DNA from 2 places in the Pantoea sp. XAF26B01_ASV70 genome. Region 2 is predicted to be linked to the other one. Evidence: predicted binding sites of a transcription regulator. Region 2 holds the regulator's gene; the other holds the start of a gene.
The links. The regulator LexA, encoded in region 2, represses DNA repair genes until DNA is damaged. The targets are predictions, from matches to a motif close to TNCTGTATGTACATACAGNA.
Positions count from the first base shown of each region.

Region 1: dinG (ATP-dependent DNA helicase DinG) is a predicted target of LexA. The motif match lies at 2,901-2,920, and genes of this name have one in related genera.

Region 1 covers NZ_CM137251.1:2,939,617-2,945,328, forward strand. The annotation lists gene ybiB (DNA-binding protein YbiB) at 1-678, opposite strand, end outside; gene dinG (ATP-dependent DNA helicase DinG) at 705-2,873, opposite strand; gene ACX8ZY_RS13860 (GNAT family N-acetyltransferase) at 3,065-3,583, opposite strand; gene ACX8ZY_RS13865 (helix-turn-helix domain-containing protein) at 3,580-4,143, opposite strand; gene ACX8ZY_RS13870 (MerR family transcriptional regulator) at 4,293-5,027, shown strand; gene ACX8ZY_RS13875 (ABC transporter permease) at 5,203-5,712, opposite strand, start outside.
Region 2 covers NZ_CM137251.1:3,897,516-3,903,227, forward strand. The annotation lists gene dinF (MATE family efflux transporter DinF) at 1-1,295, opposite strand, end outside; gene lexA (transcriptional repressor LexA) at 1,396-2,010, opposite strand; gene ACX8ZY_RS18450 (diacylglycerol kinase) at 2,116-2,484, opposite strand; gene plsB (glycerol-3-phosphate 1-O-acyltransferase PlsB) at 2,613-5,036, shown strand; gene ubiA (4-hydroxybenzoate octaprenyltransferase) at 5,100-5,712, opposite strand, start outside.

The DNA.
Region 1 (5,712 bases), 960 kb from region 2:
ATTGAGCAGTATCGCAGGCGCATCGATGTCACTGAAGAATTTCGCCACACGCGGCACATACTCCGGATGCGACACGCTCGACAGACGCAGCGCCGCACGTTCGGCAAACGGGGTCGCCAGTTTTGCCAGCGTATGCGCGCTGTTACGCACGCCCATTCGCCAGCGCAGCGACAGCTGTTTCGCCATTGGCGGGCAGAGATGATCGATGGTGATAAAGGCGAGTTCGCCCTGATCGAGTTTTGCCTGCGCCGCCTCTGCGGTGGTGACGGGGGTAATACCTAGCGCGGCAAACACCGCTTCACTGGTGATGCGCGTCGCGTCGTCGCTGACGCCATGCACCAGCACCGGGAAGCCGAGTTTCACCAGCAGCAGCGCCAGCAACGGCGTGAGATTGCCCTGCCGACGCGCACCGTTGTAGCTGGGGATCACAATCGGCATCGGGCGGTTTTCCGGCGCCTGCAGTTGCATCATCTGCGCCTGCATCGCCTGATAAAAGCCGCGCATTTCCGCTTCGCCTTCGCCTTTAATACGCAGCGCAATCAGAATGCCGCCCAGCTCCAGGTCCGGCACCTCGCCCGCCAGCATCGCGCCATAGAGCGCCACGGCAGTATCAAAGTCGATATCGCGGGCATGATTTTTACCGCGACCAATCTCTTTAATGATTTTATTCAGTTCCATCACTCGCTTCCGGTTAAGTGCGCGGCTCAGCGCCGCGTGGGACGTCGTTTACGCACCGTGTTTTTTGGCACCACGGTGGCCGGTATCGCTGCCGGCTCTGGCGTTTCCGGCTGCTCAATCGGGAAGATCGGCAGCGCCGCTAACAGCCGGCTGCCGTAAGATTTGCTCAGCAGGCGGCGGTCGTAAATAACGATTTCGCCATAACATTGATGGCTGCGAATCAGGCGTCCGACCTGTTGAATCAGGGTAAAAGAGGCGCTGGGTAAGCTCTGCACCTCAAACGGATAGCGTTTCAGGCTTTTCAGCCACTCGCCTTCGGTCAAAATTACCGGACTGTCTACCGGGGGAAAAGCGATTTTGTGAATATGCACCTGACTCAGCAGATCGCCTTTAAGATCCAGCCCTTCGGCAAACGACTGCAGGCCAATCAGGATGCTGGTTTCCCCTTTGGCGACGCGCTGACGATGCAGATCGACCAGGCGGCTGCGCGGCTGATCGCCCTGAACCAGCATTGAGAGGCGCAGGTCGGGCAGACAGGCGACAAACTGCTGCATCGCCCGGTTGCTGGCAAACAGCACCAGCACGCCTTTGTGCTTTTTCTCCGCCATCTGCTGCCGGAAGAAACCGGCCATCTCCGCGATGTGCTCCGCTTCGTGCGTCATCAGAGGCTCATAGCGCATCTGCGGGATCACCAGCTTGCCCTGCTCCACGTGGTTAAACGGGGAGTCCAGCGCCACAAAGCGGTCGCCCGCCTTCTCGCTGAGTCCCGACATCTCCTGCAGGCGGTTGAAACTGTTAAGCGATCGCAGCGTGGCGGAGGTCACGACCACGTGTGGAATTTTACGCCACAGCATCTTCTCCAGCTGGTCGCTGACGCGGATGCCGGCGCAGTGAAACAGCAGGTGCGCCTGACCTTCGCGCAGCTCGCGGGTGATCCACTTCGACACCGGCGCGCCAGAGGCTTTTTCCATCGCCGCCAGCCGCCACAGTTTGCTGACCGATTCGAACCAGCCAAACTGGCGATTGAGCTGCAGCAGATTGCGATGCAGTCGCACCACATCCACTTTACCTGTCTGCTCGCTCAGCGCATTAATCAAACCTTCACTCAGGCCGCGCAGCGCATCGCTGAGCTTAAAGAGCCGGGCGCAGAGATCCAGCAACTCCTGGGGCAACGCCCCCAGCACAAAGCGGAATTCGCCCGGCTGATTATGCGGTGGCAGCAGCGGATTCAGCGCCTGAGCGGTAATCGTCAGCAGTTCACGCAGCTCATCGCAGTGCGCTTTCAGCCGCTCCGGGTTAGCCAGCGGCGGCGGCGATTTTGGCCGCATCTGCGTCATAATGCTCTCCACCAGCTTGATAAAGAGGTCGAGCTGCAGGCTGCTCCAGCCCGGCGTGATGTCGGCGCTCATCTCCAGCGCATCGCGGGCCACTTCCGGCAGGTGATGCCCTTCATCCAGCACCAGCATCAGGTTTTTTGCCGGTGGCAGCACCGACTCATTCTCCATTGCGGCCATGACCAGCGCATGGTTCGCCACCACTACATCGACCTGCTCGATTTCGCGCCGCGCCACAAAGAACGGGCATTCACGATACCAGCGACAGTGTGCGCCAAGGCAGCTCGCTTTGTCGGTGGAGAGCCGCTGCCACAGGCTGTCGCTGATGTTCTCGTCGCTGTGATCGCGCAGGCCGTCCCACTGATAGCGATCCAGCGATTTCTGCAACCGGCCACACTGCGTCTGCTCCTCTTTAGTGCTGCTGACGGCGTCATCGTCCAGATAAAGCAGCAGATCGCCCTGCTCATCGTCATCGGCCGCCATCGCCGCCAGATTACGCGGACAGACATAGCGCCCGCGGCCAAAGGCGGCAGTAAAGGTGAGATCGGGAATGATTTTTTTCAGCAGCGGCAGATCTTTGGTGAAGATTTGATCCTGCAGCGCCACGTTGGCGGTGCTGATCACCAGCCGCTTCTCCTGGGCGCGGCTGGCCGCGATGCCCGGGATCAGATAAGAGAGGGTTTTGCCCACGCCGGTTGGCGCTTCAACCGCCAGATGGCGCGAATCGTCGCCCGCCAGGCACTTCGCCACTTCGGCGATCATCTGGCGCTGCGGCGCACGTGGGATGAAGTCAGGCACCTGCTCCTGAAGCGCTTTATACCATTGCGCTATCTGGCTTTTTACTGCGGCTGTCAGGGCCATGATTTGCGTTACCACACCGAAAATATGGCCTGTATTTTTACACAGTATCCTGTTGGCGTCAGCTTTCGCGCCGAATTTTTCGTGCGACGTCGTAAATTTCAGCAGTTGCCCGTTTCAGGGTCGTGCGGGCAGCCCGTCAACCCAGGCCGGTCCGGCACGAAGAAAGGCCAGCCGCATGAGCTAGCGGCTGGCTACGCCAGCACTTTGTACATATAGGTGGTGGCATCCAGCACGCCCGCGGTGGATTCGGCATAAAACGGGATCGACCCCGCCACCTGCCAGCCCAGCGAGCGATAGAGCTCGCTGGCGACATCGCCGCTGCGCGTATCCAGCACCAGCAGCGTTTTGCCCTGCGCACGGGCCTGCTGCTCAGCGCGCTGCATCAGCTCACGCGCGATGCCCTGACGGCGCGCCTGCGGATGCACCAGCAGTTTGCTGATCTCCGCCCGGTGTCGGCCATTAGGCATCGCGCTGCCACTGAGAATGACCGTGCCCACGATGCGACCGTGCTGCCGCGCAACGAATAATTCGCTGTCGCCCTCTGCCAGACCGGCGATCCGCTGCTGCCAGAATCGCGTTATCACCTCTTCGTCTTCAGCATCAATAAAACCGACGCTGGCGCCGTCTGCCACACAGGCCTGCAGCACCGCCGTGAGTTCATCCAATTGCGGTTGCGCTTCGTCGGCGCGAAGTATTGTGTAATCGATCATGGTTTCGCCACCACCAGTAAATAGCGCGCGCCGTCAGTCAGGTGCGCCTCAAAAGCCGATTTCCCGACCAGATGAAAACGTAAGCAATCACCGGGCTTCAGCGCCCACTGCTGCGCCCCCATCGTGACGATGAGGCCGCCCTCGCGTAGCCAGATATGCTGCTCCAGACCCTGAATGGGTGGCGCATCGTAATCTATACGTGCACCAGGCCGTAATTTGCCCTCAATCAGTTCGCATCGGAAATGAAGCGCAGGGGGTGAGACATTCCGGCGAATAAATCCGCTGGATTCATCCTGCCACACGGGCTGCTGGTCATCTCTGATCAGCAAACTGGACTCCTCCTCCACTTCACTGAGCAGGCGCGACATCGTTAATCCGTAGGCAACACACAGACGGTTAAGCAGCGCAGCAGTAGGGCTGGTCTCGCTTCGCTCAATGCGCGATAATGACGCACGACTGATGCCCGTTGCGACAGCAAGTTCATCCAGCGACCAGCCGCGTTGCAGGCGTAATTCTGCCAGCCTCACCGCCAGTCGTTGCTCCGTATTCAGCTCTGACATGGTGATTTCTCATATTTGGGAAAAATTCTCTTTTATGAGATATAACGGATAAACGGCGTATCAGTCAAGTTGTACATCGAGAAATGTATTGTACAACTTAGTCGGCTTCGTTATGGTAATTGCACTCAGACCAATCGAAAGAGGAATTTATGACCTTATACAGTATCGGTGACGTCGCCGAGCGCTGTGGCATAAACCCAGTCACCCTGCGCGCCTGGCAGCGTCGTTATGGCTTACTGAAGCCGCAACGTACCGAAGGCGGACATCGTCAGTTTGACGAAGAGGATGTTCATCGCATCGAAGAGATCATGCGCTGGATTGAAAGCGGCGTGCCGGTCGGTAAAGTTAAGGCACTGCTGGAAGGTGGCGATGTTGATGCCCATGACGGCTGGACCACACTCCAGGATGAGCTGATCAGCGTCCTGCGTCACGTCAGACCCGCTAAACTTCGTAATAAAATTGCCGCGATTGGTCGCGAACATCCGATTGATGCGCTGATCGATCATGTTTTTATGCCGGTGCGCCAGAAGCTGAGTCTGGATCAGAACACCGCCCGCACCATGTGCAGTCTGCTGGATGGTTTGCTGATCGATTATGTCGCGTTCTGCCTGACCGGCAGCCGCAAAAAATCGGGTAAAGATGCGCTGATTATTGGCTGGGGTATCGACGATCGTACCCGAATCTGGCTGGAAGGCTGGCGTCTGTCGCAGCATGGCTGGCGGATTGATGTGCTGGCAGAACCGCTGGATTTACCGCGTCCTGAACTCTTTCCCGGCATGAATATGTTTGTCTTTACCGGTAAAAAACTGACCCGCCGCCAGCAGGAACAGCTGTCACACTGGCAGGAACAGGGCTATGCCGTGCGGTTGCACGATCCCGCCTGATAACAAAAACGCACGCCGGGCACTTTGCCTGCTGCCTTGCGCGCGCTATTATCCCCGCCTCACTGTTAACGAGCTCAGGTTTTACCCATGAACTGTAAAAAAGCTTTCTTCGCCACGCTGTTTTTTATTATGGCGGCAGGTGGCACCGGCGGTCTGATGCTGGTGGGATACTCTCTCATCGTTCACTCACGCTAAGCCAGCGCTGCAGGCGTTCAAACAGGCGATCGCTGACTATCGCCAGCAGCGCCACCAGTAATGCCCCCTGAATGACATAGGCTGTATTAAAGCCGCTTAAGCCGATAATCACCGGCGATCCCAGACTTTTCGCGCCGACCGTCGAGGCGATGGCAGCAGTGCCGATGTTGATGATCACCGAGGTGCGTATCCCGGCGATGATGACCGGCGCAGCCAGCGCCAGCTCAATCTGCCACAGTCGCTGCCAGCTACTCATGCCGACCCCGATGGCGATCTCCCGACTGCTGGCCGGTACGCTATCAATACCCGCCAGCGTCCCCTGTAAAATCGGCAGCAATCCATAGAGCAGCAGCGCCACGACTGCGGGCCAGGCGCCAAATCCCATCACCGGCACCGCAATTGCCAGCACCGCCACCGGCGGAATCGTCTGCCCTGCCGCCACAATGGTTTCCATCAGCGGCCGGAAGGCCCGCCCCGCCCGCCGCGTCAC
Region 2 (5,712 bases):
CAGTGCTTACGCCAGATGAGCCACAGCGACAGGCCTCGCAGCGCCAGGAAAACCGTGACTGCCAGCCAAAGACCATGGTTACCCAGCACCGGTACGCTAAGCAGCGTCAGAAAATAGCCGGCTGCGGCAACTACCATGCTGTTACGCATCTCGCGCCCGCGCGTCGCCCCGATGAACATGCCATCCAGCAGATAACACCAGACACCGATCAGCGGCATAATCATCTGCCAGACCAGATAGCGGTCCGCTGTCTGCTGGAGTGACTGAAGAGAGGTCAGCAGGGTAACGATTTGCGGGCCAAAAATGGCATAGATCAGCGAGAAGAACAGCGCCACCACCACCGCCTGCCGACAGGCAGAGTGCCAGACGCGCAGGAGTTTGCTGCCATCTTTTGCACCATGCGCCTCACCCGCAAAAGCTTCAACCGCATAGGCAAAGCCATCCAGCGCGTAAGCCGTAAAAGTGATGAACATCAGTAATACTGCGTTAACCGCCACCACATCCGGACCCAGCCGGGCACCCAGTACGGTCAGCGAGGCGAAACAGAGCTGCAGCATCAGAGAGCGCAGCATGATATCCCGGTTCAGTCGCAGCAGCCGGCCGCTGTCACCGCGCCAGCTCTGCTTCAGCAGGCTAAGCGTAATTCCGCGCAGTTTTAACACCCGCCAGACCATGATGCTGCCGACACCCAGCGTAATGTATTCCGCCAGCGCCGTGGCGGTTGCCGCCCCCGCGACACCCCAGTGCAGCCCCATCACCAGCCAGAGATCGAGCACGATGTTAACCAGGTTGCCCACCACCAGCAGGATCACCGGCGCGCGTGCATACTGCACGCCCAGCAGCCAGCCCAGAATGACCAGGTTTGCCAGCGTGGCAGGCGCACTGAGCCAGCGAATCTGAATAAACAGTGCCGCCTGTTCGAGTACATCGGGATTGCCGCCAACCAGATGGGTCGACAGCTGAATAATCGGATAACGCAAAGCGATGAACAGTACGCCCGCCAGCAGCGCAATGATCAGCGGCTGAGTCAGCGCGCGTGCCAGCGCCATTTTATCGCCCGCGCCAAATGCCTGCGCCGTAAGGCCAGTGGTACTCATTCGAAGGAAAAGCAGCAGCATAAAGAGGAAGCTGGTCACTGTAGTCCCGACCGCAACCCCGCCAAGATAGACAGGGCTGTCGAGATGACCAATTACTGCAGTATCGACCACTCCAAGTAAGGGAACGGTGATATTTGAAAGGATCATCGGCAGCGCAAGCCGCCAGAGATTTTTATCGGTTGCCGTAATAAAGCGCATTCGCCGTTCCGTGCTCAGTGTCGCTGCGCAAAAGAGGCAGCGACAAAATTAGGGCAGACAGAATAGCATCAGAGAAGGCGAATGCACGCTGGCAGAAGAATCAGAGCCACTCACCGTTGCGCACCACGCCAACAGCCAGACCTTCTATGGTCAGTGACTGCGCACGGGTATCGACAACAATCGGGTCAAAATCGCTGTTTTCCGGCAGCAGATGCACGATAGCACCCTGCTTTTTCCAGCGCTTAACGGTGACTTCATCATCAATGCGGGCAACCACAACCTGGCCGTTACGCACATCCTGGGTTTTATGCACCGCGAGCAGGTCGCCATCCATAATCCCGATATCTTTCATCGACATTCCGCTGACGCGCAGCAGGAAGTCAGCAGACGGCTTAAACAGGCCCGGATCGACCTTGTAGTGGGTTTCGATATGTTCCTGCGCCATGATCGGCTCACCGGCAGCAACCCGGCCAATCAGCGGTAGCCCTTCTGAGGCTTCTTCTTCCATTAACAGTCGAATGCCGCGCGATGCACCGGAAACGATCTCGATGACGCCTTTGCGCGCCAGCGCTTTCAGATGCTCTTCTGCCGCGTTCGGCGAACGGAAGCCCAGCTGCGCGGCGATCTCGGCACGCGTAGGCGGCATGCCCGTTGAAGAAATATGGTCGCGAATCAGGTCATAGACCTGCTGCTGCCTGCTGGTTAATGCTTTCATCCCGCCCCCTGGTTGTTTATACAGTCGCTGTGAGTATATACAGGTATTGGTGAAATGGAAACCGATTGTCAGGGAAAACGCGCCCTCAGACGCGTTATGGAAGGCTTATCGCAAATGTGTCCAGAGCAGCGCGATCCAGACGAAGAGTGCCAGTAAGATGCTGATCAGCACCGCCGCCGAGCCCATGTCTTTTGCCCGGCCCGCCAGCGGATGATGCTCCTGACCGATGCGGTCGACCACTGCTTCAATGGCGCTATTGAGGATTTCAACAATGACCACCAGCACCACCGCCCCAATCATGAGGATGCGGGAGACCACATCGACATCCAGCCAGCACGCAATAACAATAGCGGCCAGCGCAGCCAGCGCTTCCTGCCGAAACGCCGCTTCATGTTGCCAGGCGGCACGCAGTCCCTGCCATGAGTAACCTGCAGCTTTTACTATTCTGATAAGTCCGGTGGCATTATTTGCCATGATGTGGGAACCCTTTCATCGGATTGACGTCAATGTCTGGGCTGCGTGCAATTGGCACCACCACAGATCTTCGCTGCGCTTTCTGGTATGCTTGCGGCGCTTTGCTAACAAGAGGCTTCATGTTGTCTATGTCAGGTTGGCGTAAACTCTATTACAAACTGCTTAATTTACCACTGTCGTTTTTGGTAAAAAGTAAGGCCATTCCGGCCGATCCCGTGTCTGAACATGGTCTGGATCCGACCCGACCTATTATGTATGTTTTGCCTTACGATTCGAAGGCCGACTTACTGACTTTACGCGCACAGTGTCTGCGGCATCATCTGCCCGACCCGCTCACTCCGCTGGAGATTGATGGTTCTCTGCTGCCGCGCCACGTCTTTATCCACAATGGCCCTCGCGTCTTCCCCTATTTTGTGCCCAGCGTTGAATCCGTGAAAATTTTTCACGATTACCTGGACCTGCATCGCAATAACCCTAAGCTGGATATTCAGATGCTGCCGGTCACGGTGATGTTTGGCCGCGCACCAGGACGTGAAGTCCAGGGCGAAGCAACGCCACACCTGCGGGTGCTGAACGGGGTGCAGAAGTTTTTTGCGGTGATCTGGCACGGGCGCGACAGTTTTGTCCGCTTCTCGCCGACGGTGTCGCTGCGCCGCATGGCAACTGAACACGGTACGGATCAGTCGATCGCCCAGAAGCTGGCTCGTGTGGCGCGCATTCATTTTGCCCGCCAGCGGCTGGCGGCGATTGGCCCGCGCTTGCCGGCGCGTCAGGATCTGTTTACTCGTCTGCTGCAATCCAAAGCGATTGAAAAAGCAGTAGAAGATGAAGCTCGCAGCAAAAAAATCTCCCATGAGAAAGCGCAGCAGAACGCCGTCGAAATGATGGAGGAGATTGCGGCAAACTTCTCCTATGAAGCCATCCGCGTAACTGACCGCGTGATGGGCTGGCTCTGGAGTCGGCTCTATCAGGGCATCAACGTCAATGGCGGCGAAAAAGTCCGCCAGCTGGCGCAGGATGGCCACGAGATTGTCTATGTGCCGTGCCATCGCAGCCACATGGATTATCTGCTGCTCTCCTATGTGCTCTATCATCAGGGACTGGTGCCGCCGCACATCGCAGCCGGGATCAATCTCAACTTCTGGCCAGCCGGCCCGATTTTCCGTCGCCTGGGCGCTTTCTTTATTCGTCGTACCTTTAAAGGCAACAAGCTCTACGCCACGGTATTCCGCGAATATCTCGGCGAGCTATTCACCCGCGGCTATTCGGTTGAGTACTTTGTCGAAGGTGGCCGTTCACGAACCGGTCGCCTGCTGGACCCTAAAACCGGCACCTTAGCCATGACGCTGCAGGCGATGCTGCGCGGCGGAAATCGCCCCATCACGCTGGTGCCGATTTACATCGGCTATGAGCACGTGATGGAAGTGGGCACTTACGCTAAAGAACTGCGCGGCGCGGCGAAAGAGAAAGAGGGCTTCATGCAGATGGTGCGCGGCTTACGCAAGCTGCGCAATCTCGGTCAGGGTTACGTGAACTTTGGCGAACCCCTGCCGCTGGTCAACTATCTCAATAAGCGGGTGCCGGAATGGCGCGATGCCATCGATCCGATTGAGCCGCAGCGTCCCAGCTGGTTAACCCCAACCGTCAACGATATTGCTGCCAGCCTGATGGTGCGTATCAATGAAGCGGGCGCGGCTAACGCCATGAACCTCTGTGTCACCGCCCTGCTGGCGTCACGTCAGCGCTCACTAACCCGTGAACAGCTGATTGAACAACTGGAGTGCTATACCCAGTTGCTGCGCAACGTGCCTTACTCGCCAAATGCGACCGTACCCGATCTCTCAGCGGAAGCGCTGCTGGATCACGCCATGGGTATGAATAAGTTTGAGAGTGAAAAGGACAGCATTGGCGACATCATCATTCTGCCGCGAGAGCAGGCGGTGCTGATGACCTACTATCGCAACAATATTCATCATATGCTGGTGATGCCGTCGCTGATTGCCGCCATTGTTCAGCAGCATCAGACGCTGAGCGAAGCAGAACTGCTGCGTCAGGTGAGCCTGATCTACCCGATGCTGAAGAGTGAGCTGTTCCTGCGCTGGCAGACTGATGAGCTGCCGCAACTGCTGACCGAACTGAGTCAGGAGCTGGCGCGTCAGGGCCTGATTACGCTCGAAGCTGGCGAATTGCGCTTTTCCTCAGCGCGCTATCGCACGCTGCAACTGCTGGCCGCCGGTGTGCGTGAAACACTGCAGCGCTATGCTATTACGTTCTCCATTCTCAGCGCCAAGCCGACGATTAACCGCGGTACGCTGGAGAAAGAGAGCCGGACGCTGGCACAGCGTCTGTCGGTGCTGCACGGTATCAATGCCCCGGAATTCTTCGACAAAGCGGTCTTTACCTCACTGGTCCTGACCCTGCGCGATGAAGGGTATATCAGCGACAGCGGTGATGCCGATGTTGCGCAGACCCTGGCGACCTGGCATATGCTGGCAGACCTGGTCACCAGCGATGTCCGTATGACGATTGAAACCGCTGTGGCGCACGACTGACCCCAGCGCGCATAGTAAAAAGGCGACCTCATGAGGTCGCCTTTTTTGTGCCTGAATCCTCTGTCAGAACAGCTGGCTGAACGGCGGGGTGTTCATCAGCACACCGAGGAACAGCACCATTCCGACATAGTTGTTATTGAGAAAAGCCTGGAAACAGGGTTGCCGCTCGCGTCCGGCGATCAGCTTCTGTTGATAAACAAACAGCGCGGCGGCCAGTAATAGCGTCCAGTAGAAGGCGCTGTTCAGATGCAGCATGAGGCCAACCAGCGCCATCAGCAGCAGCGTCGCCAGTTGCAGCAGACCAATGATTAGCTTGTCGAAACGGCCAAAGAGAATCGCGGTCGACTTCACGCCAATCTTCAGGTCATCATCCCGATCCACCATCGCATACTGAGTGTCATAGGCGACCGTCCAGCAGATGTTGGCGATAAATACCAGCCAGCAGACCAGAGGTAAGGACTCACTAACTGCGGACCATGCCATGGGAATGGCCCAGCCAAAGGCAGCACCCAGCACTACCTGCGGCAGGTGGGTATAACGCTTCATAAAGGGATAGACCCAGGCCAGCGCCAGCCCCACCACTGAGAGCATAATCGTCATCATGTTCATGGTCAGCACCAGCGCAAAAGCCGCCAGAGCCAGGATCACGAACAGCAACTTAGCCTCTTTTGCACTC